Regions from separate parts of the Pseudarthrobacter sp. CC12 genome, predicted to be linked through region 3. Evidence: riboswitches for the same ligand, from Rfam matches in the RefSeq annotation. Region 3 holds a riboswitch; each other region holds the start of a gene.

Region 1 (5,599 bases), on a different contig from region 3:
CCGGTAAATGAGCTGGCGGATGTCCCGCTTGGTCAGGCCCTCATCCTCCGGATCGGCTGCCCGGATGTGGGTGGGCTGGGTCATGTAGCGGCGCGCCATGGCGATGACCGGGCCGGGCATGGTGGCCGAGAACAGGAGCGTCTGGCGGACTGCGGGCGTGCCGGCGATGAGGGTCTCAACGTCCGGCAGGAAGCCGAGGTCCAGCATTTCGTCGGCTTCGTCGAGGACCACGAGCTTCACGTTCTTCAGGCTCAGGTGCTTCTGCTTGTAGAGGTCGATCAGTCGTCCGGGGGTGCCCACCACTACCTCGACACCCTGCTTGAGGGCGTCGACCTGGGGCTCGTACGCGCGGCCACCATAAATAGTGGTGATTCTTGCATTGCGTTTGCGGGACGCCGTCTGAAGGTCGCTGGCCACCTGCACGGCAAGCTCGCGGGTCGGAACGATCACCAGCGCCTGCGGGGCTCCGGGGACGGCCAGCGTGGCGTATCCGGGATCGTCCTGGCCCATGACGCGCTGCAGGGCGGGAATGCCGAACCCGAGGGTCTTGCCGGTGCCGGTCTTGGCCTGTCCGATGATGTCATGCCCGGCCAGGGCCACCGGCAGGGTCATGGCCTGGATGGGGAACGGGTGGGTGATGCCGGCGTCAGCCAGCGATTCGACGATGTCGGCGCGGACGTTGTAGTCGGCGAAGGACTTCTCCGCGATCTCGTGCGGCTTTTCGTCCGAGACGATGGTTTCTTCCGGCTCGATGGTTTCCGTGCCGGACTCATCGCTCAGAAGCTGGTGGGTATGCAATTCACTCACAGGGGAGTTTCCTTATTCATTTAGGCAATGGCGCTGCCTGCTCAACGGGCCGGCCAGGGCTGGCCGTTCCGGAGCACGCTCAGGCGCGCAAGCGATTCCAGTGGAAGCCGATCGCGGGCTATCTAATGCTGGCACTGGTGACCAACGGGTACTTCTCAAGATCGCGTAGGGGCGGGCTTGTTGGTTTCAAATCAAGGAAATCAACGACCGGGCATCCAGTTCTACCCCTCCAGTCTAGCCGTAAGGGCACAAAAACACGGTTTCGGACCGCCTGGGGGGCCGCCTGCCGTTCAGGAAACGAGCTCGAAGTGGATCTGCCGGGTGGTGATATCGGAGGAAACCAGCCGTACCCGGACCTTGGTGCCGGACTCCAGCTCCCCGGCGCACCGAGCGGTCACCGCCGGTTCGGCAATCTGGATAACCCCCGAACTGCCGTTCCCATTTCCATTCTTGCCATTCCCGTTGCCGTTCCCGTTCTGCGGCTTGGATCCGGAGATGACGATCGCATCGAATTCCTGCCCGATGTGGTTCAGCAGCAGTGCCGCTTCCACGGTATCCAGGGCCAGGCGCTCCATCCTTGACGCCAGCTGGTCCGATCCCGCCATGATGCCCGGAAGCAGGGGCAGGGCTTCGCGCGCCCAGCCGGGAACATCGCCGCCGTTGCTCAGGGCCTCGCAGATGACCAGCACGAACCGGTCCACCAGGCGGCGCAGCGGCGCCGTGGTGTGGGCGTAGGCGGCGCCGATGGCGGACTGGATACCGTCTTCGGGGACCGTCCCGTCAAAGGCGGTGTAGGACGCGCCGCGGAACAGCATCCCGGCCGAATGCATGATGGCCAGCTGGCGCGGGTCGGTGGGATCGAGCGACCGCAGGTATTCGCCGTAGCTGACCTGCCCGTCCCACGGCCTGCCCAGCACTTCGGTCTGCAGCCGGAAGTGCCGCAGCGACCGCTCGTCAGGTGCGGGCATGGTGCGCAGGATGCCCACCTTGCCCTCAAGCATGAGCTGCGCGGCTGCCATTCCGGTCATCAACGAAATCTGCGCGTTCCAGTCCTCGACGGGAAGCTGCGGGACGGCGTCAATCCGGTAGCCGCCGTCCGGCAGCTGGACGATTTCCTGCTCGGGCATGTTCAGGCTGGCGCCCTCCCGTGCCCGTTCCAGCGCCACGCGTTTCAGCCCCACCTCGCGGAGCAGCCGGAGGACGGGTGGGGCGGTCCCGGCGTCGAGGTCGGCCTGGGCACCTTTGTAGCTGAGCTTGTCGCGGCTGCGGACCCGCGCCCGCCGGACGCCGACGGTAATCACGGACGCTTCGCCGTCGAGCGTGAAGTCCCAGACGAAAGCCGAGCACTCCTGGCCGGGCAGCAGGCTGCCGGCCCCCTCGCTGATCACCTCCGGATGCAGCGGGATCCGGCCGTCCGGAGCGTAGAACGTCTGTCCGCGGCGCCGGGTCTCGGCGTCCAGCGGCCCGCCCGGTGCAACGAATGCGGGGACGTCGGCGATGGCATACATGACGCGGTAGCCGGTGCCGTCCGGTTCGATGAAGACTGCCTGGTCCAGGTCCGTGGAGGACGCCGGATCGATAGTCACGAACTCGACGGCGGTCAGGTCGTAGGACGGCAGCTTCAGCGCCGCGACGGCGGCCCGGGCGTCTTCCACCGCGTCGGCAGGGTACGGCCCGGGCAGCTCAAGTTCGGTCCGCAGCAGGCCCAGCGCCTCTTCCAAGGCGTTCCTGTGGTCACGGACGTTAGGGGCCAACCGATGATGCGACACAAAATTCAGCGTAGCGCCAAGTCCCGGGATTAAGCAGTCTCAGCCGTCCAGCGCGCCGAGGAGCGAGGCAGCGGCTGCCGCGGGGTCGGCGGCCTCGGTGATGGCGCGGACCACCACGATCCGGCGTGCACCGGCCGCCACCACCTCGCGGACGTTTCCGTGGTCGATGCCGCCGATGGCAAACCACGGCACCGGATCCCCGGCCTGCCCGGAGGCATCGGCGGCGTACTTCACCAGTTCAGGCCCTACGGCGGCCCTGCCGGGTTTGGTGGGTGTGGCCCATACCGGCCCAACGCAGAAGTAGTCCAGCCCGGACGGGCCGCCGGTTGCAGCGAGGGCGGCGTCGACCTGGCCCGTGGTGTGGCTGGAGAGGCCGATGGCGGCGTTGCCGTTGACCAGCGTGCGCGCCGCAGCCAGCGGAAGGTCCTTTTGGCCGATGTGGAACACCGGTGCCCCGGACAGCACGGCAATATCGGCGCGGTCATTGACGGCCCACAGCCGGCCATGGCGTACCGCGGTCTCCTTCAACGCCGCCAGGAGGTCCAGTTCCTCGGCGGCCTCGATGGTCTTGTCCCGCAGCTGGATGATGTCCACGCCGCCGGCAAACGCGGCGTCCACAAACTCCGCGAAGTCGCCGTGCGCAGTGCGTGCATCGGTGCACAGGTACAGGCGGGCCGCCTTCAGGGCGTCGTTGTGGCCGGCGTTGGCAACTTCGGCTATGCCGGCCGGGGCTGCTGGAGCGTGGGGGCCTGCGGGCAGGGAGGAAGCGGACACATTCATGCCTGCAAGCCTAGTTCCTCTAAACTGGCCTGGTACTGCGGGAGCCCGCGGCAGCTGTCACAAAGCGCCGGGCTGAGAGGGCGTCAGAGCCGACCGCTTGACCTGATCCGGATAATGCCGGCGTAGGGAAGGAACCTTATGAGCACTCCCGTTGACCATCGTGCCGGGCCGTCCAGTGCCCCCCGTTCCACGGTCCGCGCGGACGTCGCCGTCATCGGCGGCGGAGTGGTGGGCCATGGCATCGCCTGGGAGGCGCAGCGCTCCGGCCGCTCCGTGGCCCTGATCGATGACGCGCCCGGAAGCGGTGCCAGCTGGGCCGCCGCAGGAATGCTGGCCCCCGTCAGCGAACTGCACTACCAGGAGGAGGACCTCCTGGAACTGATGCTTGACGCTTCCTCCCGCTGGCCCGGTTTCGCCGCAGGCATCGCAGGAGCCACCTCCGGTTCCGGATACCTGACGACGCCGACTCTCGCCGTGGGTGCCGACGCCGCGGACCGCCGCGCGCTGATGGACCTCCGCGCCGTACAGCAGGCCAACGGACTTGCCGTGGAACCACTCACCGTGCGGGACGCCCGCAAACGCGAGCCACTCCTCAGCCCCGCGATAGCCTGCGCCCTTGACACGCCTGCGGACCACCAGGTTGATCCCCGCCGCCTGCTGGCTGCCCTGCGGCAGGCCCTCGCCGGTGCCGTCCGCGGGAAGCCTGGCCTGGCTGTTGCAGGGGCGGTGGAAGGGTACGCCGTGCCGGACCGGGCCGGCGGCCTGCTGTGGGAGGGCGGAAGGGTCGTCGGCGCCAGCCTGGCTGGCGGCGGCACCGTCCTGGCAACGGATACGATCGTGGCCAACGGGCTGCAGGCAGGGGACCTGGGCGGCCTGCCCGACGGCCTCGACCTGCCCCTGCGCCCCGTACACGGAGACATCCTCCGCCTCGCCGTTCCGCAGCACCTCCAGCCCCTTGTGACGTCCACGGTGCGCGGGCTGGTGCATGGTGTCCCCGTCTACATCGTTCCCCGGCAGGACGGGACCGTGGTCATCGGAGCCACCCAGCGCGAGGACGCGCTGTCCGATGCCGTCAGCGCCGGGGGCGTCTATCAGCTGCTGCGCGATGCCCAGGCGCTGGTGCCCGCCGTCGCCGAACTGGAGCTGCTGGAGTGCACCGCAAGGGCCCGGCCCGGAACCCCCGACAACGCGCCGCTGCTGGGCCGCGTGCCGGCGGCCCCCGGATCTGCAGGCTACAAGGCCGGGCACGTCCCCGGACTCATCATCGCCACCGGGTTCTTCCGGCACGGGGTGCTGCTCACTCCCGCTGCCGCAGCCATCTGCGCCGGGTTGCTGGACGGGCATGCCGACCCGCGCTGGGCGCCCTTCAGTCCGGAGCGGTTCTCGCGTCCGGCCGCCGCCCGCACAAACCACCACACCAAGGAGACAGTGTGAACATCACCCTGAACGGAAACACCCACACGGTGGCGGACGGCACCTCCATCACCACGCTCGTCAGCCAGGTCACCGGACGCCCGCTGGCACCGAACGGCCAGGCGACCGACGGCGGGAAGCTGGGGGTCGCCGTCGCCCATAATGCCCAGGTGGTGCCGCGGAGCCAATGGTTCGCCACGGCGCTCGCCGAGGGCGACGACATTGAACTTGTCACAGCAGTACAGGGAGGCTGACACCATGACCGAAACCGGCACCATCAACCCGGCCGGGAATCCCGGGGCCGCCGACGGCCTGGTGATTGACGGCGTCGCCCTTGGATCCCGGCTGATCATGGGCACCGGCGGGGCACCCAGCCTGGACGGCCTGGGCGCTGCACTCCTGGCATCCGGCACCGCCCTGACCACCGTGGCCATGCGCCGGTACTCCACTGCGGAGACCGGCTCGTTGTTCCAGCTGTTAGTGGACCACGGGATCCGCGTGCTGCCCAACACCGCAGGCTGCTTCACGGCCAGGGATGCCGTCCTGACGGCGGAGCTTGCGCGGGAGGCCCTGGAGACCGACTGGGTGAAGCTGGAAGTCATTTCCGATGAGCAGACCCTGCTGCCCGATGCTGTCGAACTGGTGGAAGCCACGGAGCAGCTGGTTAACCGGGGGTTCAAGGTCTTCGCCTACACCAACGATGACCCCGTACTGGCGTTGCGGCTGGAGAACCTTGGCGCCACCGCCGTCATGCCGCTCGGAGCCCCGATTGGGACAGGCCTGGGAATCCTGAACCCGCACAATATCGAGCTCATCGTGTCCCGTGCCTC
Region 2 (5,599 bases), on a different contig from region 3:
GCAGCGTGGAATAGGGTTGGGACATGTTCAAGCAGAGGGTAGTTTTCGTGCACGGCGCCGGAAGTTTCGGTGCCGCCGCATGGCCGCGCCAGCACGGCATGGCGCTGTCCTATGACGCCCTGTTCCTCCGCCGGCACGGCTACGATGCCGCCGCGGAGCCGGTGGAATCGTCGTTCACGGAAGATACCGCGATCATCCTGCGGTCCCTGGGCGACGACGGCCGTGGCGCTGCCGGCGGACACGTCGTTGCGCACGCCCAGGGGGCAATCGCCGCCATGATGGCCGCCGTCGAACGCCCGGACCTCGTCTTTTCCCTGACCCTGGTGGAGCCCGCCTGCCTGTCCCTGACGGCGGAACTGCCGGCCACGGCCGCCCACATCCGCCTGATGCAGCCACTGTTCGACGTCCGCCGCCAGCTCAGCGATGACGACTTCCAGCGCGAGTTTGTCCGCCGGATCTACGCCACCGACCTGCAGCAGCCTGCCACCACCGAGGAGAAGCGGTCCGCGCGGCGGCTGCGGCTCCAGGAGCCTTCCTGGGAAGCGCCGTTGCATATTGTTCCCGGCGTCCCCACCTTGGTCCTGACTGGTGGCTGGGAGCCGCTCTACGAGGAAATTGCCGGCTACCTCCGGGAGACCGGCGCCCTGCACCGCGTTGCCGCGGGCGGGCACCGGCCCCAGGACTCCCGGGACGGGGACCGGGCCATCCGCCAGTTCATCAGCGGGGTCGGCAGGAGCCAGCCAGCCCGGGCGTCCTAGCCGTCAGCGGGGACCCGCAGCTCCGGCAGGTAGACCTTGCCGCCGGCTGCCAGGAACTCCTCGCTCTTCCCCCGCATGCCGGAGGCCAGGTCCGCCAGCGCCGCCTGCGCGTCCGCTGAGCCATATTCGTCCCGGATGTCCTGGCTGATCCGCATGGAGCAGAACTTCGGACCGCACATGGAGCAAAAGTGCGCCGTCTTGGCCGGTTCGGCCGGTAGCGTCTCATCGTGGAACGACTCCGCGGTCACGGGGTCCAGGGACAGCGCGAACTGGTCCCGCCAGCGGAATTCGAATCTCGCCTTGGACAGCGCGTCATCGCGCTCATGCGCCCCGGGGTGGCCCTTGGCCAGGTCCGCGGCGTGCGCTGCGATCTTGTACGTGATCACGCCCGTTTTCACGTCGTCCTTGTTGGGCAGGCCCAGGTGTTCCTTCGGCGTGACGTAGCAGAGCATGGCTGTGCCGTACCGGGCGATCTCGGTGGCGCCAATGGCCGAGGTGATGTGGTCATACCCGGGCGCCACATCCGTCACCAGGGGCCCCAGGGTATAGAAGGGCGCACCCTTGCACAGCTCCTGCTGCCGCTCCACGTTCTCGCGGACCAGGTGGAAGGGAACATGGCCCGGCCCCTCCACCATCACCTGCACGTCGTACTCCCAGGCCCGCTGCGTCAGTTCGGCGAGGGTGTCCAGCTCAGCGAACTGCGCGGCGTCGTTGGCGTCCGCCGTCGAACCGGGGCGGAGGCCGTCGCCCAGCGAGAAGGCGACGTCGTATTTGGCGAAGATTCCGCACAGCTCGTCGAAGTGCGTGTACAGGAAGTTCTCCTGGTGGTGGGCCAGGCACCAGCCCGCCATGATGGAGCCGCCCCGCGAGACAATACCGGTGACGCGGTTGGCGGTGAGCGGGACATAGCGGAGCAGCACGCCCGCGTGGATGGTCATGTAGTCCACACCCTGTTCGCACTGTTCGATCACGGTGTCCCGGAAGATTTCCCAGGTCAGGGCGTTGGCCTCGCCGTTGACCTTTTCCAAGGCCTGGTAGATGGGGACGGTTCCAATGGGCACCGGGGAGTTGCGGACGATCCACTCCCGCGTGGTGTGGATGTCATCGCCGGTGGACAAGTCCATGACGGTGTCCGCGCCCCACTGGGTTGCCCACTGCAGCTTGTCCACTTCCTCGGCGATCGAACTCGTCACGGCCGAGTTGCCGATGTTCGCGTTGATCTTCACCAGGAAGGCCTTGCCGATGATCATGGGCTCGGATTCCGGATGGTTGATGTTGTTGGGAATGATGGCGCGGCCGGCAGCCACTTCGCTGCGCACCAATTCCACATCGCAGTTCTCGCGCAGCGCCACGAACCGCATTTCCTGCGTGATGACGCCCTGCCGGGCATAGTGCATCTGCGTCACCGTCCGGCCGTCGACGGCGCGGCGGGGCACGGGCTGCGCGCCCTTCCACTCCGCGGAGGCGGCGCCGCGGCGGACGGCCGAGCGGCCGTCGTCCAGCAGGTTGCGTTGCCTGCCGCTGTAGGCCTCGGTGTCTCCGCGCGCCACGATCCACTCCGCGCGGAAAGGCTCCAGGCCGCGGACGGGGTCGCTTCCCGGCCCCGCCGTCCGGTACGTCCGGAACGGTGCGTTCGGCTGGCCGTTGGGGGACGGCTCAAGGGCAATTTCCGTCACCGGTACCCGGATCCCGGACGCCTCATCCGCGAGGTAGGCGAGGGAATGCGACTTCAACGACTGGGTTTCCGGCGGCATTGACGCGCCACCGGGCACCCTGTCAGACGGCTGGAGGGCAGGGTTCAATTGGGTGTTTTGCGTACTCAAGGGAATACTCACTTCCTTCGCCGGCATTACCCGGACAGGTTCAACGGTCGCAGGCTGCGTCAGCCCGATCTCAGCCCCTGCAAGGGCACCCGTGTGGTCAGGAACGAAGCTACCACAGGCGCCTGGAGCGGCCTTGTCATAATTGCGGTGCTAGCCTGGCCGGGCATCGAAAGGAGCCCCATGGCAGGCATCATCCACTTCCGCGGCCCCGTCCTGACTGCACCGGACACGGTGCGGCACGGGCTCTGGTCCGTGGACGGCAGGCTTACGTTCAGCCGGCCGGCGGCTGCTCCGGACCGGGTTTTGGATGGCTGGGTGCTGCCGGGCTTCGTGGACGCCCACTGCCACATTGGGCTTGGGGCCACTGGTCCGGTCGAGCCCGCGGCGGCCAGGGACCAGGCGGAGGCGGACCTTAGCGCGGGAACCCTGCTGGTCCGGGACGCGGGCTCGCCGGCAGATACCCGCTGGATGCAGGGCGGAGTGGACTTCCCGGTGCTGATCCGGGCCGGGCGCCATATTGCCCGGACGCGCCGCTACCTGCGGGGCTTCGCCGAGGAAGTGGAACCCGAGGGCCTCGTGGAGGCCGTCCGGAAGCAGGCGCGCGACGGCGACGGCTGGGTCAAGCTCGTGGGGGACTGGATTGACCGGAGCGCCGGCGACCTGTCGCCGTCCTTTCCTGCCGCCGTCGTACGCGATGCCGTCCAGGCGGCACACGACGAAGGTGCCCGGGTAACAGCGCACTGCTTCGCTGAAGACACCCTGGACCAGGTGCTGGACGCGGGCATCGACTGCGTCGAGCACGCTACCGGGCTCCTTCCCCGCCACGTGCCCCGGTTCGTGGAGCAGGGCGTACCGATCGTGCCCACGCTCATCAATATCGCCACCTTCCCCGACATTGTTGCGCAGGCGGAGCCCAAGTTCCCGCGTTATGCCGCCCACATGCGCGTCCTCTGGGAAGGCAGGATGGAGCGGGTGGCGCAAGCCCATGCCGCGGGTGTACGCATCTTTGCCGGTACCGATGCCGGCAGCGTGATACGGCACGGCAGGATCACGGACGAAATCCTCGCCCTGCACGGCGCCGGCCTGCCCATGGAGGCGGCCCTGGACGCCGCCTGCTGGGCAGCCCGTGCGTGGCTGGGAGCGGACGGGATGGAGGAGGGTGCCCGCGCCGACGTCGTTGTATGCCGGGAAGACCCGCGGGCGGTACCGGAGACCATTACGGCCCTGGAGCACGTGGTGCTGGGCGGGCGGATTATTCGCTGACAAAATACGGCTCACGGAGGACTTGGAATAAATTGAAGCTTCAAGTAATTTTAACATGTGAGAGGCCGCCAATGGGACGGCCACCAATGCTAGGAGCCTTCAATGACCGCATCAGCCAGCAGCCAGGATCTTCTTCCTGCCGACCTCGCCATGGGCACCGTGATGCTCAAGGTGGGCGACATGAAGGTCATGACCGACTACTACCAGCGCGCACTGGGCCTTGAGGTGGTCGCCGAACAGGACGGCGGGCTCTACCTTGGCCGCCTGGGACGGCCGTTGGTCCACCTTGCGCCGGCTCCCGGACTGCACCTTCCCGGCAGGGGAGAGGCGGGCCTGTTCCACACCGCGCTCCTCTTCGAGGACCAGGCTTCCCTCGCCGCCACCGTCGCCACTGCCGCACAGTACGAGCCGCGGGCCTTCACCGGCAGCGCCGACCACCTGGTCAGCGAAGCCTTCTACTTCACCGACCCCGAGGGCAACGGCATCGAACTGTACTGGGACCGTCCCCGCAGCAACTGGTCCTGGAACGGGACGGACGTGGTGATGGACAGCCTGGCGCTCCCGCCGCAGCGCTACCTCGAGCAGTACCTCACCGAAGAGTCCCTGGAGGGACAGCGGCAAACGGCCGCCGGCGTGGGACACGTCCACCTCCAGGTTGGCGATGTGCAGACCGCCCGGGATTTCTACGTGGGCACTCTGGGGTTCGAAAAGACCGCAGGCTGGCACGGGCAGGCACTGTTCGTTTCCGCAGGCCGCTACCACCACCACATGGCCATGAACGTCTGGAACAGCCGCGGCGCCGGTCCGCGCAAGGACACCCTTGGGCTTGGCGAGGTGCTCATCGAGGTTCCGTCCGGGGACGACGTCGGAGCGCTGACTGACCGCCTCAAGGTTGCCGGGGTGCCGGCCCACCACACCGGCTCGGAGCTTCGGTTCGAGGATCCGTGGCGCAACCGGATCCGCGTCGCCGTCCGCTGACCGCTGCGGCCTCCTGCGCCACTCCGCGGGAGGCTGGTCCGGCGTGCGGGGGCGGCCCCGCAGCTACTAGGCTGATTCCGTACGGCCGGGCGGCAGGAAGTGTCCGGCGCACAGTTCCGCCAACGGAAGAAGGACACGAGCCATGGGCTTCACCGAGATCTTTGTCGCCACCCATGACGCCGCGCTGAAACATGCCGGCCTCCTTGATGAAGGCCGCAGCGCCTCCGCGGGGGACACTGCTGCGGTGCGGATTGAGGGAATCAGCGATTTTGAACTGGAACAGCTTGGCGATCTTGCCGGGACGGCCGTCCATGCCGGCGGAGCCGACTACGAGCTGACGATGGTGGATGTCGCCAGCGACTCCCTCCTCGCCGTTCCGCCGGCCATGATCCGCGCCCTGGCGGACCTTCTCACTTACGAAACCGAAGGCGAGGGCAACGTCCTCGACGACGTCGCCGAACAGTGGGCCGCCCAGGAGGACATGCCGTTCGGGGCCGCCCAGGCGCGGACGTATGTGCAGCAGCTCGCGGCGCTTGCCGCCGGAATCAATGATTCCGAGCGGACTGGACTCTACGTCTGGTCCGCCTGACCCTCCCGGCCGCGCCCGGGAAACCCTCCCGCAGCGTCACCGGCGGCTACGCCAAGTCGAAATAACGGCGTTCATCTGGCACAATAAACAGGTACTCGATCTGCGTGGCCCCTCTCTCCGCGTCCGGATCCTGTCCTTCGAGCCCGCAAGTACGGCCCGCCCCACGGGTGCAGAAAGCCGGGTTCACC
Region 3 (5,599 bases):
GCCGGAGAGCGTGTAGGGGTTGGCGTCCACCAGCTGGGTGAGCCGCAGGCGCTCCAGCAGTTCGTCCACCCTGTCCGCCCCGTGCCCCAGGTGCCGCGGGCCGAACTGCAGTTCGTCCAGTACCTTCCCGGTGACGAACTGGTGTTCCGGCTCCTGGAACACCGTGCCCACCCGCGAGATCAGCTGCTGGGCCTTCCACTTGTAGGGGTCGATGCCGGCGCCGCGGCTGAGGTCCAGCGTGGCTGAAACCTTCCCCGCCACGGGCTCCAGCAGACCGGCCAGGGTCAGGGCGAAGGTCGACTTGCCGGCACCGTTGGGACCGGTGATGGCAAGGGCCTGCCCGGCGCGGACCTGTGCAGCCACGTCCTCCTGGACCGGCACCGGCGGAATCTTCCGAAAGCCCTGCCGGCGGGCGCGTCCGCGGGACACGGCAAGCTGCTCAGCGGCCAACAACAGGTTCCCCGTTCCCGCGGCGGGGACGGCGGCGCGGGGACGGGTCGCGGGCACATACCCGGGCACCCACACGCCGGCCGCGGCCAGCATGGTCCTCGCCTCACTGAGCACACGGTCCGGCGGGCCGTCCAGGAGCACGGCGGGATCCGAGGCCGAGCCGGGCTGCAGGACAATGATCCGGTCCACCAGGTCCTTCCAGACGGAAACCCGGTGCTCCACCACCACAAGGGTGGCCCCGGTCTTGTCCAGGCAGCGGGCCACGGCGTCGCGGACCTCCAGGACGCCGTCCGGGTCGAGGTTGGCGGTGGGTTCGTCCAGCAGGATCAGGCCCGGACGCATCGCCAGGATGCCCGCCAGCGCCAGGCGCTGCTTTTGCCCGCCGGACAGGGCCGACGTCGGGTGGTCCAGCGGGAGGTGGGAGAGTCCGACGTCGGCAAGCGCCGCGTGCACCCGGGGCCAGATCGCGTCGCGGGGCACCGCGAGGTTTTCGGCACCGAAGGCGACGTCGTCACCAACGCGGGAGAGGACCACCTGCGTTTCGGGGTCCTGCTGCATCAGGCCGGCGCGGCCGCGCTGGGCGCGGGGCGCGGCTCCGTCCACCCGGAGCGAACCGGACTCGTCGGCGTCGCCTGATTCGCCGTCGTCGTCGATGTCTCCCAGGACGCCGGCCAGCGCGTGCAGCAGGGTGGACTTCCCTGCGCCGGAGGCGCCGAGCAGGAGCACCCGCTCCCCGGGGGCGATGTCCAGGTCAAGGCCGTGGACGGCGGGTTTGGCCCTGCCGGCATGCCGCCAGCCCCAGCCACGGGCGGTGACGGCGGCGGGGCGGACCGCGCCGGAGTCCTGGGAGGGTGCCATCAGGAGAAGACGGGCTCCGTTGCGGCCTTGCGGGACGCGAAGGAGCTCAGCACCCCGGTGCGTGCCAGGCCGCGGGTGGCAACCCAGGCCAGGGCACCCGCAAGGATGGCCCCGGAAATGGTGGTGAGGACAATGTAGGCCAGCTTGTCGGCGCCGGAGTAGGCGATGTTCCAGCCCCACGGTGCAAACGAGTCGTTCAGGCCGCAGAAGAATCCGGCCGCGGCGCCTGCCAGCAGGGACGCGGGCAGGTTGAACTTGCGGTAGACGAAGATTGCGAAGATGATTTCCGCGCCCAGGCCCTGGATGAAACCGGAGAACAGGACCGAGGCGCCGTACTGGGAACCCATCAGCAGTTCGCCGGTGGCGGCGACGGTCTCGCAGAACAGGGCGGCCCCCGGCTTGCGGATGATCAGCATTCCCAGCACGCCGGGAATCATCCAGCCCCCGGCGAGCAGGCCGGTCAGGGGTGGGTAGGCTGCGTTCATGGGGGCGGACAGGGCGGCGGCACCCTGGTCCCATGCCCAGAAAATAACGCCGCCCGCGATGGCCACCAGCGCGGCGACAACGATGTCCACGACGCGCCAGGACTTGCTGGTGGTCTTCTTGATTGCTGCAGTACTCATGTGATCCTCCTGGGAAACAGGAGGGGAAAGTGGACCCGGCCGGCGGCCTGTGGCCGTGGAACCGCGACACTTTGAGAACTCGACTCCCTTGCGCCGGTACTAACCGGATCAGGTTCGAGGGTCTGCGGCTGTCCGCACTCTCAGCGCCCACCTGCGGTGCCCGGCTAATGCCAGGTTGTCCGACGGCGGCGCTCCCCTGTCGTTTTTAGTGTTGCTTTTGGTGTGGGTAACGCTTGTTGTTGTGCCCGGTTGGGCGTGGTCAAGTTTACACCTGGCCGGGCTGGATTGCGGGCTGCCGGCGCCAATCACCCGGATATGACCGGCTAGGCTGGGAGCAGTCCGTTTTCCGCCCGCAAGGAGTACCTGGAATGAACCTTCTCATCAAACTGCTCGGGACAGGCGTGAGCCTCGGCGCAGGCCTCGCCGGTACCAAACTGGTCAATGCCATCTGGGAAAAGACCACCGGACAGAAGCCGCCCACCGGCAAACACGAGGACGTACCCACCAGCCTGCGTTCGGCGCTGACCTTTGCGCTGATCTCGGCGTCGGTCAGTGCCATCATCCAGGTCCTGGCCAACCGCGGCACCCAGCGCGCCATCACCCGCTTCGCGAAGACCCAGGACATCGTCTAGCGTCGTGCCCCAGCGTTACCGGCCGTCGTCGGGGCTGTCCTTCCGGGCAGTCTCGGCGGCGGCTTTTTGCACCACGGCTTCCAGTTCATCGGTGGTGAGCAGTTCCCGGTGCAGGTGCTTGGTGCGGTAGCCGGCACGGCCCACCATGTGGGCGGACACGGGCACCGTGAGGAGTTGGAAGATCCACGCCACCACCAGGACCGGCCACACCCACCACGTCCGCAGCTGCAGCCCGATGGCCGCCAGCAGCAGGAAGAGCCCCAGCACCTGCGGCTTCGTGGCGGCGTGCATGCGGCTCAGGAGGTCCGGGAACCGCAGCAGGCCTATCGCGGCGCCCAGGGACATAAGGGCACCCACCACCATGAACACGGCGGAGGCGAGGTCGATCCAGGCGTCGGGCCGGAAGAAGTCAGGATTCATTGGGCTTGACCCTCCTGTCTGCCACGAACCGGGCTACGGTCACGGAACCGATGAACCCGATGACGGAGATGGCCACCACCAGCATCAGGTTGTTCAGGTGCCGGTTCACCGCCATATCGATGCATAGCGCCCCGGCAAGGATTGCGAGCAGCACGTCGGCAGCCAGCACCCGGTCCAGCAGCGACGGGCCACGGGCGATCCGGATGATGGCACCGGCGGCCGCCAGCGAGAAAATGACGGCTGTGACAGCCAGGACAACGGGCATCATGCGCCGGCCTCCATACGGACCTCTTCCAGTTCATCCGCGGTGCCCATGATGCGGATCAGGCCCGCTTCAATGGAGCGGACCTCGTTCCGCAGGCCTTCCACGTCCTTCTTGGAGGTGATGTTGAGTGCGTGCAGGTACAGCGTGGACGTGGAACGGTCCACGTCCACCACCAGGGAACCCGGGATCAGGGAAATCACGTGTCCCGTGGCAGTGACGATCAGGTCCTGGTGGCTGCGCAGTTTCACCGCGACCACGGCATTGGTCACCTTGGGGCCGCGGACAGCTGCCAGATACAGGACCTGCGCGCTGGCCACCACCACCTTGCCCACGAACGCCAGCGCAAACGGCACGGCGTGGAGAATATTGAACCGGCCGCTGAGCTCCACCGGCGGGAGGTAGAAGAGCCGGGCCACGCCCACGGCCAGCAGGGTCCCGAAGAGGAGGTTGCCGGGGCTGAAATCCTGCCACAGGGCGCCCCACACAATCACCAGCCAGACCAGGAGCGGCAGTTCCTGGCGCAGTGAAATGCGTTTACGGCTCATCGTCCTCCTCCCGCCGCGGTGGCGCCGGGAACGGCGATGCCCTCGCCCAGCACCGCCTGGATGTACGGCGTCCGGTCAAGCATGTCCCGGGCTGCCCGGTCCGAAAGTGCGAACAATGGTCCGGCGAAGACGGTCAGGGCAACACCGAGCACCACCAGGGCGGCCGTGGAGCCCACCATGGTGCGCGGCAGGAGGGTCACCGTGTTGTTCACCTTGGCTCCCGGCCCGGAGACCCTCGCAGCGGGAGTGGCAAGGAGCACGGGGTCGGGGTGCTCGGCGTCCTCCGGCTTCCGCCAGAACGCACGGTTCCACACCCGGGCGATGGCCAGAAGCGTCAGGAGGCTGGTCACCACGCCGCCGATCACCAGCGCGTAGGCCAGCGGCGTGCCCAGCTCCACGCCGGCTTGCAGCAGGCCAACCTTGCCCAGGAATCCGGAGAACGGCGGGATGCCGGCCAGGTTCATCCCGGGGATGAAGAACAGCAGCGCCAGCATGGGTGAGAGCTTGGCGAGTCCGCCCAGCCGGTCCACGGACGAGCTGCCGCCGCGCCGTTCGATGAGGCCGGTGACCAGGAAGAGGCTGGTCTGGATGGTGATGTGGTGCGCCACGTAGAAGACCGCCGCCGCCAGCCCAACAGCCGAGGACATGGCCAGCCCGAACACCATGTAGCCGATGTGGCTGACCAGGGTGAACGAGAGGAGGCGCTTGATGTCGCTTTGGGCCAGGGCACCGAGGATGCCCACAAGCATGGTCAGCAGCGCCACCACCATCAGCGGCGTGTTCAACGTATCGCCGGGGAACAGCAGTGTCTCGGTGCGGACCATCGCGTAGACACCCACCTTGGTCAGCAGGCCCGCGAACACGGCCGTGACCGGTGCCGGAGCGGTCGGGTAGGAGTCGGGAAGCCAGAAGGACAAGGGGAAGACGGCGGCCTTGATGCCGAAGGCCACCAGGAGCATCACGTGCAGCAGGGTTTTGGTGCCCTGGTCCAGTTCGCCCAGCTTGATGGCAAGGTCCGCCATGTTCACGGTCCCGGTGGCCCCGTAGACCATGGCGATGGCAATCAGGAACAGCACCGAGGACACGACGGACACCACCACATAGGTGACGCCGGCGCGGATCCGCGGCCCGGTGCCGCCCAGGGTCATCAGCACGTAGCTTGCAGTCAGCAGGATCTCGAAGCCGACATAGAGGTTGAAGAGGTCCCCGGACAGGAACGCGTTGGACACCCCGGCCACCAGGATCAGGTAGGTGGGGTGGAAGATGGACACCGGCGCGTCGCGGTCGCCGTCGGCCATGCCCTGGCCTGTGGCGTATACGAGCACCGCAAGGCTGACGGCTGAGGAGACCACCAGCATCAGGGAGGAGAACTGGTCCACCACCATGACGATGCCAAACGGCGGGATCCAGCCACCGATGGTCACCGCGGCCGTGCCGCCGTTCCAAGCCGACGCCAGCAGGAGGCACTCAAGTGCCAGCGTCAGTGACAGCAGGCCAATGCTCACCGCCCGCTGGGCCCGGGAGTGCCGGATCAGCAGGAAGGTCAGGGCGGCGCCCAGGATGGGAAGTACGACGGCGAGCGGGGCAAAGCTTGCGATGTTCACTTTCCGCCTCCTTCCGGGCTGTGGTCAACATTGAGGGAGCCTGGCTTTTCCTCCGCGGCAGCATGTTCGGCGGGCATTTCCCGGCCGCCTGCCACCAGCGTGGCCACCCGGTCCGCGTCCCGGTCCGTGTCCCGGCCGGAAGCACCGCGGTCCGAAACATCCTTGCCGTCGGAACCGAGCATGGTGAGCGGGAACTCTGAAG
Region 4 (5,599 bases), on a different contig from region 3:
TACTGAGCGTTGGAATCGCGACCGTTGCGAGTGGAGCTCGCGCCCTTTTTATGTGCCATCTGAAATGCCTGCCTCTAAATTCTGGGGAATCTGTTGAAATGCCTGAACAGTAACCGCGGTGGTTACTTGATGCCGGTGATCTTGACCTTGGTCAGTTCCTGGCGGTGACCCTGGCGCTTCTTGTAGCCGGTCTTGTTCTTGAACTTCTGGATGACAATCTTAGGACCACGCAGGTCCTGGAGGATTTCAGCCGTAACAGTTACCTTGGCCAGGTCAGCGGCGGCGGAGGTGACCTTGTCACCATCAACCAGGAGCAGTGCGGGCAGCTCAATGGTGCTGCCGGCTCCACCGGCGACGCGGTTCAGGGTAACGAAGTCTCCAACGGAAACCTTCTCTTGGCGGCCGCCTGCGCGGACAATCGCGTACACCACTTGGGAACTCACTTCTCTCGACGTTTATTACAAAATTTGCGTGCGGAACCGACTCAAAAAAGCCAGGGTTCGCGCTGTGCCTCAACGCCGTGGGGTCATAACCCAAGTGTTGGCGTAAGCACCGAAGATCCAGAATACGCTAAATCCATCTACGGCCGCAAATGAGGCTGGTTCCGGCGGCCCGGGTGTGGTAGTAACCACACTCCGACAGGCAGCACCGCAACCATGGACTCCATCATAGCGGCGGCGCTGCCCGCAGGGTTCAGGAATGCAACCTCGGCGCGTCGAAGAATTCCACTTCCAGGCGGCAGGACTGCTTGAACGCAGTCACCATCGCCGCGCGTTCGTGGTCGGAGGCCTTCCGCCCTGCTGCGTCCACGATGGCGATGGCCCGGCGGGTGGCCTCGGCGAAGCCCTCGTCCGCGTAGGTCCGGAGCCAGGCTGCGTAGGCGTGGCCGCCCGGCTCTCCCGAGGCAAGGAACCGGGCGTGCAGCTTTTCCCCGACTTCGGCGTAAAGCCAGAAGCAGGGCAGGACGGCGGCGGCCAGGACGGCGTAGCTTCCCGACGCCGATGCTGCGGTGAGGTGGTCCACGTAGGCCTTGGTGACGGGGCCAAGTCCGCCCTGGGCGGGGCGGGTGCTGAGCCACGAGCGGTGCAGCTCCGACTCCACTTCCAGGCACTGCTGCGATGATCCGGCCCAGAACAGCTGCTCCCCTTCTGACGGGGCCAGGGCACTCGCCCGGGCAAGGACCCGGGAGTAGCCGTTCAGGTACAGGGCATCCTGCGCCAGGTAGTAGGCGAAGTCCTTCTCGGCCAGGTCCCCGGTGGCCAGGCCGTGGATGAAGTCCAGGGCGTAGATGTCCGCCAGGTCCTGCTGGGCTTCCGTCCACAGCCGGGCAGCGAAAGCGCCTTCCGCGAGGGCCGGCCGCACGTGGTGGAAATGGTGCACGGGGCCGTTTCCCCGGCCCACTTCAAGCTGCTCCGACTTCTCAAGGGCGCCGGCCAGCCATGGCTTGACCGTTCGGAGCGATGCCTCCCAGTCGCCAAGGCGTGCCTGGACGGTGGCCATCGCGGAGGAAAGGGAACAGCCGGTGCCGTGGCTGTTGCGCGTGTCGATGCGGTTTCCCTGCACCTCCACCACTTCCCCTGGCAGGAGGCCTGCCGTATTGACCAGCGCATCCGGGCAGTCCGCACCCGCCAGGTGCCCGCCCTTGACAAGGATGGTGGCGCCGGTGGCATCCGCCAGGCGCCTCCCCTGCTCCAGCGCTGCCGCCCAGCTGTCTGCTGGATCCGCGCCCACCAGCATGGCAAGCTCCGGCAGGTTGGGGGTAATGAGGTGGGCCAGGGGCAAGATGTCCCGGAGGGCGGCCTCGGCGGACTCTTTCAGCAGCCGGTCGCCGCTGGTGGCCACCATCACCGGGTCCAGGACAACGACGGCGGGACGGACCTTCTCCAGCCAGTGCCGGACAGTGCGGATCACGGCCTCGTCCCCCAGCATGCCGATCTTGACGGCGTCAATGGAGATATCATCGCTGACCGCGTCCAGCTGCTGTGCCAGGAAGGCTGCGGGAGGAACGTGGACTGCCTGTACACCGCACGTGTTCTGCGCCGTCAGGGCCGTGATGGCTGCCATGCCGTAACCGCCGTGGGCGGCAATGCTTTTCAGGTCGGCCTGGATGCCTGCGCCCCCGGACGGGTCGGAGCCGGCGATGGACAGGACCCGCGGGACTTCCCGGCCGGTTGGCAGCCCGGTGCCGGCGGCGGAGGAAGCTGGCAGGGGCATGGAAAGGGTCGAAGACAAGAGACATCCCTTCGCCGGTACTAGCCGGACAGGTTCAACGGGTCTGGATCTCAGCCGGCCTGCTGCGCGGCACCCCGTGTCGGTTCCTACCCTAGCCCGTGTGCCGCACCCGGGAAAAAGGTGACAACGGCCGCCGCAAAAATGGGCCCTCCCGCAACGGCAGGAATCCCCGCCCCGCACGGTACCCCCGGTAATCCGGGTGGACCGATGCGCAGGACGGGGATTCCTGGCTGGAAGCTCCTGTGCCTAGAGTTCCGAGGCAGGCACCCCGACGCCGAGGATGATGGGTTCCTCGGCCGCCTTCCGCGGTTCCGGCTGGTCCTTCGCGGGTTCGGGGGCCTTCGCTGCGTGCGAGTGCCCACCGGCATCAGCCTGGACGTTTTCATGGTGCTGGACGGCGGTCTCGTTGGCGGCACCCTGGGCACGGCTGGCGGCCCGGTGGCGCCGGGGCCGGCGCTGCCGGGACTGCTCCAGCGTGTGGTCCGAATAGTCCTTTTCAGGGGACGCCTCAGGAGCGGCACCGGCGCGGGCTCCCGCCGCCCCTGCGCCGGCCGGCTGCTCCGGTGCTGCCTCTTCTGCTGCCTGCAGAGCCTCTGCCTGATTGGCAGGCGCATGTCCCACAGGGGAAGCCGGCTGGCCCAGGTGTGCGAATGCTTCCGCAAGCCGGTCCAGCGTCAGGGCAGGCTTCGGATGCTGTTCCCCGGCGTGCTCCACGAACGGAAGCGGGACTTCCTCGCCGCCGAACGTGAGGACGGCTGCGGGACGTGCCGGGGCATCGGCGTCGTGCTTCTCCTCAACGGGTACCTGCGCGGGCTCCGCGGCCGGCACCTGCCGGGCAGCCGCTACCTCGTCGTCGTGCAGGTGGGCCGCATGGGCGGCAGCGGCGATGTTCGCCAGGGCAAGCCTGGTTGCCTCCGCCTTGGCGTGCCGCTCGGCGTCGGACGGGTCCGGCTGGACGGTGTGGACATGGACGGCAGGTGCCGGGGCAGCCTCGGGCTGCTGGCCGCCGCGTCCCCGCCGCCGCTTGCGTTCGGACCGGACACCGGGCTGGGCGTCGTTCCGCTGCGCTTCCGGGCGGGCCTCCGCACGGGTTTCGGGCCGGTTGTCGGTGCGCTGGACGTGGTGCTCGGCCGCCACCGTGTTGGCCCGGCGGTGCTCCACGGGATCGTCGTGGGTCACGACGCCCCGGCCGGCGCAGGCCTCGCACTGCTCGCCGAACACCTCCAGCAGGCCGGTGCCCATGCGCTTGCGCGTCATCTGGACCAGGCCGAGTGAGGTCACCTCGGCAACCTGGTGCTTGGTCCGGTCCCGGCCCAGGCACTCAACCAGGCGGCGCAGGACCAGGTCGCGGTTGGATTCGAGCACCATGTCGATGAAGTCGATCACGATGATGCCGCCGATGTCGCGCAGCCGCAGCTGGCGCACCACTTCCTCGGCCGCTTCGAGGTTGTTCTTGGTGACGGTTTCCTCGAGGTTGCCGCCGCTGCCGGTGAACTTGCCCGTGTTGACGTCCACCACGGTCATGGCCTCGGTGCGGTCGATCACCAGGGAGCCGCCGGAGGGCAGGAAGACCTTCCGTTCGAGGGCTTTGTGGATCTGTTCGTCGATTCGCCAGGCGGAGAAGATGTCCTGGTCCTTGGTCCACTTCTCGAGCCGGCCCACAAGGTCCGGCGCCACGTAGGTGACGTAGGCCTCGATGGTGTCCCAGGCCTCCTCGCCGGAAACGATGAGCTTGGAGAAGTCCTCGTTGAAGACGTCACGGACCACCTTGATGGTCAGGTCGGGTTCGCCGTAGAGGAGCTCGGGGGCCAGGATCTTGGTGGAGGTGGACTGGCTTTCGATGCCTTCCCACTGGGCGCGCAGCCGGTTGATGTCGTGCGTGAGCTCTTCCTCGGAAGCGCCCTCGGCGGCGGTGCGGACAATGACGCCGGCGTGCTCGGGAAGGCGGTCCTTGAGGATGCGCTTGAGCCGGTTGCGTTCGACGTCGGGCAGCTTCCGGGAGATGCCCGTCATGGAACCGCCGGGGACGTACACCAGGTAGCGGCCGGGCAGGGAGATCTGGCTGGTGAGGCGGGCACCCTTGTGGCCCACCGGGTCCTTGGTGACCTGGACCAGCACGGTGTCGCCGGACTTGAGCGCGTTCTCAATGCGGCGCTGCTTGCCCTCCAGGTTGACGGCTTCCCAGTTGACCTCGCCGGCGTACAGGACGGCGTTGCGGCCGCGTCCGATGTCCACGAACGCCGCTTCCATGGATGGCAGCACGTTCTGGACCTTGCCCAGGTACACGTTGCCGATCAACGAATCCTGCTGGGTCTTGGACACGAAGTGCTCTGCCAGGACGCCGTCTTCGAGGACGCCGATCTGGATTCTGTCATCGCGCTGGCGCACGATCATCTGGCGGTCCACGGATTCGCGGCGGGCCAGGAACTCGGCTTCGGTGATCACCGTGCGGCGGCGGCCGGTGTCGCGGGATTCGCGGCGGCGCTGCTTCTTGGCCTCAAGGCGGGTGGAGCCCTTGACGCTGGTGACCCGGTTGTTGACCGGCGCTTCACTGACCGCGCGCGGCGCACGGACCCTCGTCACCGTATTGGGCGGATCGTCGTCTTCCCCACCGGTCAGCTCAAGGTCCTGGTCACCGCGGCGGCGGCGACGGCGGCGGCGGGACGTCACGCCGTCTTCCACCTGGCCTGCGTTGTCCTCGTCGGACTCGTCCTCAGCATCGGAACCGCTGTCCTCGTTGTCCTCCTCCGCCGTACCACCGATGCGGCTGCGGCCCCTGCGGCCACGGCTGCGGCGACGGCGGCGGCTGGAGGAATCCTCGGCGTCTTCGGATTCTTCTTCCTCAGGCTCCGCGGTGGCCGAAGCTGCGGGCCGGACTACGGTGCTGAGGTCCGGGGCCTGGAAGAGTACTGAGGTGGGGGAAGCGGGTTCCAGGAACAGCGAGCCGAAGGGGCTGGCGGCAGCGGCGGCCTCGCCGTCTTCCACTGCCGGCGCTTCCGTGGGCTGCTCCGGTGCCGGAGCCCCTTCCGTTGCAGGAACGGCTTCCTGCCCGGCGGGCACGTTCGCCTGCTCCACGTCCTGTTCGGCGATCTGGTCAGCGGCCTCCGGCAGCACTGCCTCCGGGACTGCGGAGGCAGGTGTTTCACCAGCCGTTCCCGCGGAGTCGGCTGCGGGGGCGGCGGCTGGAGAGGCAGCCTTGCGGGTGGCTACCCGACGGCGGCGGACCGGCTTGGTTTCGGGATCTGCCGTTGCCTCCTGGGCAGGAACGGCAGGGCTGCCGGCGCCGGGGTCCGGAACTGCGGCCGGCGCGTCAACGGTCGCCACTTCGGCAGCACGCTCCGCGTCAGCGGCGAAGGCAGGCAGGGGT

What was found. A riboswitch is a leader RNA that binds a small molecule or an ion and turns the genes downstream of it on or off. The one in region 3 is predicted to bind thiamine pyrophosphate.
Region 1: another riboswitch for thiamine pyrophosphate. It lies ahead of thiO (glycine oxidase ThiO); the one in region 3 lies ahead of PV772_RS00105 (ECF transporter S component).
Region 2: another riboswitch for thiamine pyrophosphate. It lies ahead of thiC (phosphomethylpyrimidine synthase ThiC); the one in region 3 lies ahead of PV772_RS00105 (ECF transporter S component).
Region 4: another riboswitch for thiamine pyrophosphate. It lies ahead of thiD (bifunctional hydroxymethylpyrimidine kinase/phosphomethylpyrimidine kinase); the one in region 3 lies ahead of PV772_RS00105 (ECF transporter S component).

The regions. Positions count from the first base shown of each region.
Region 1 covers NZ_JARDJH010000008.1:38,001-43,599, reverse strand. The annotation lists gene PV772_RS08540 (DEAD/DEAH box helicase) at 1-807, opposite strand, end outside; gene PV772_RS08535 (RNB domain-containing ribonuclease) at 1,098-2,576, opposite strand; gene thiE (thiamine phosphate synthase) at 2,616-3,356, opposite strand; TPP riboswitch at 3,384-3,503, shown strand; gene thiO (glycine oxidase ThiO) at 3,495-4,790, shown strand; gene thiS (sulfur carrier protein ThiS) at 4,787-5,023, shown strand; gene PV772_RS08515 (thiazole synthase) at 5,028-5,599, shown strand, end outside.
Region 2 covers NZ_JARDJH010000007.1:158,097-163,695, forward strand. The annotation lists gene PV772_RS08320 (alpha/beta hydrolase) at 24-758, shown strand; gene thiC (phosphomethylpyrimidine synthase ThiC) at 755-2,512, opposite strand; TPP riboswitch at 2,577-2,684, opposite strand; gene PV772_RS08330 (amidohydrolase family protein) at 2,762-3,844, shown strand; gene PV772_RS08335 (VOC family protein) at 3,947-4,822, shown strand; gene PV772_RS08340 (hypothetical protein) at 4,965-5,411, shown strand.
Region 3 covers NZ_JARDJH010000001.1:18,269-23,867, reverse strand. The annotation lists gene PV772_RS00110 (ATP-binding cassette domain-containing protein) at 1-1,308, opposite strand, end outside; gene PV772_RS00105 (ECF transporter S component) at 1,308-1,931, opposite strand; TPP riboswitch at 1,999-2,139, opposite strand; gene PV772_RS00100 (DUF4235 domain-containing protein) at 2,300-2,563, shown strand; gene mnhG (monovalent cation/H(+) antiporter subunit G) at 2,579-2,983, opposite strand; gene PV772_RS00090 (monovalent cation/H+ antiporter complex subunit F) at 2,973-3,251, opposite strand; gene PV772_RS00085 (Na+/H+ antiporter subunit E) at 3,248-3,793, opposite strand; gene PV772_RS00080 (Na+/H+ antiporter subunit D) at 3,790-5,397, opposite strand; gene PV772_RS00075 (Na(+)/H(+) antiporter subunit C) at 5,394-5,599, opposite strand, start outside.
Region 4 covers NZ_JARDJH010000011.1:82,728-88,326, forward strand. The annotation lists gene rpmA (50S ribosomal protein L27) at 1-59, opposite strand, end outside; gene rplU (50S ribosomal protein L21) at 123-431, opposite strand; gene thiD (bifunctional hydroxymethylpyrimidine kinase/phosphomethylpyrimidine kinase) at 694-2,214, opposite strand; TPP riboswitch at 2,222-2,319, opposite strand; gene PV772_RS10470 (Rne/Rng family ribonuclease) at 2,479-5,599, opposite strand, start outside.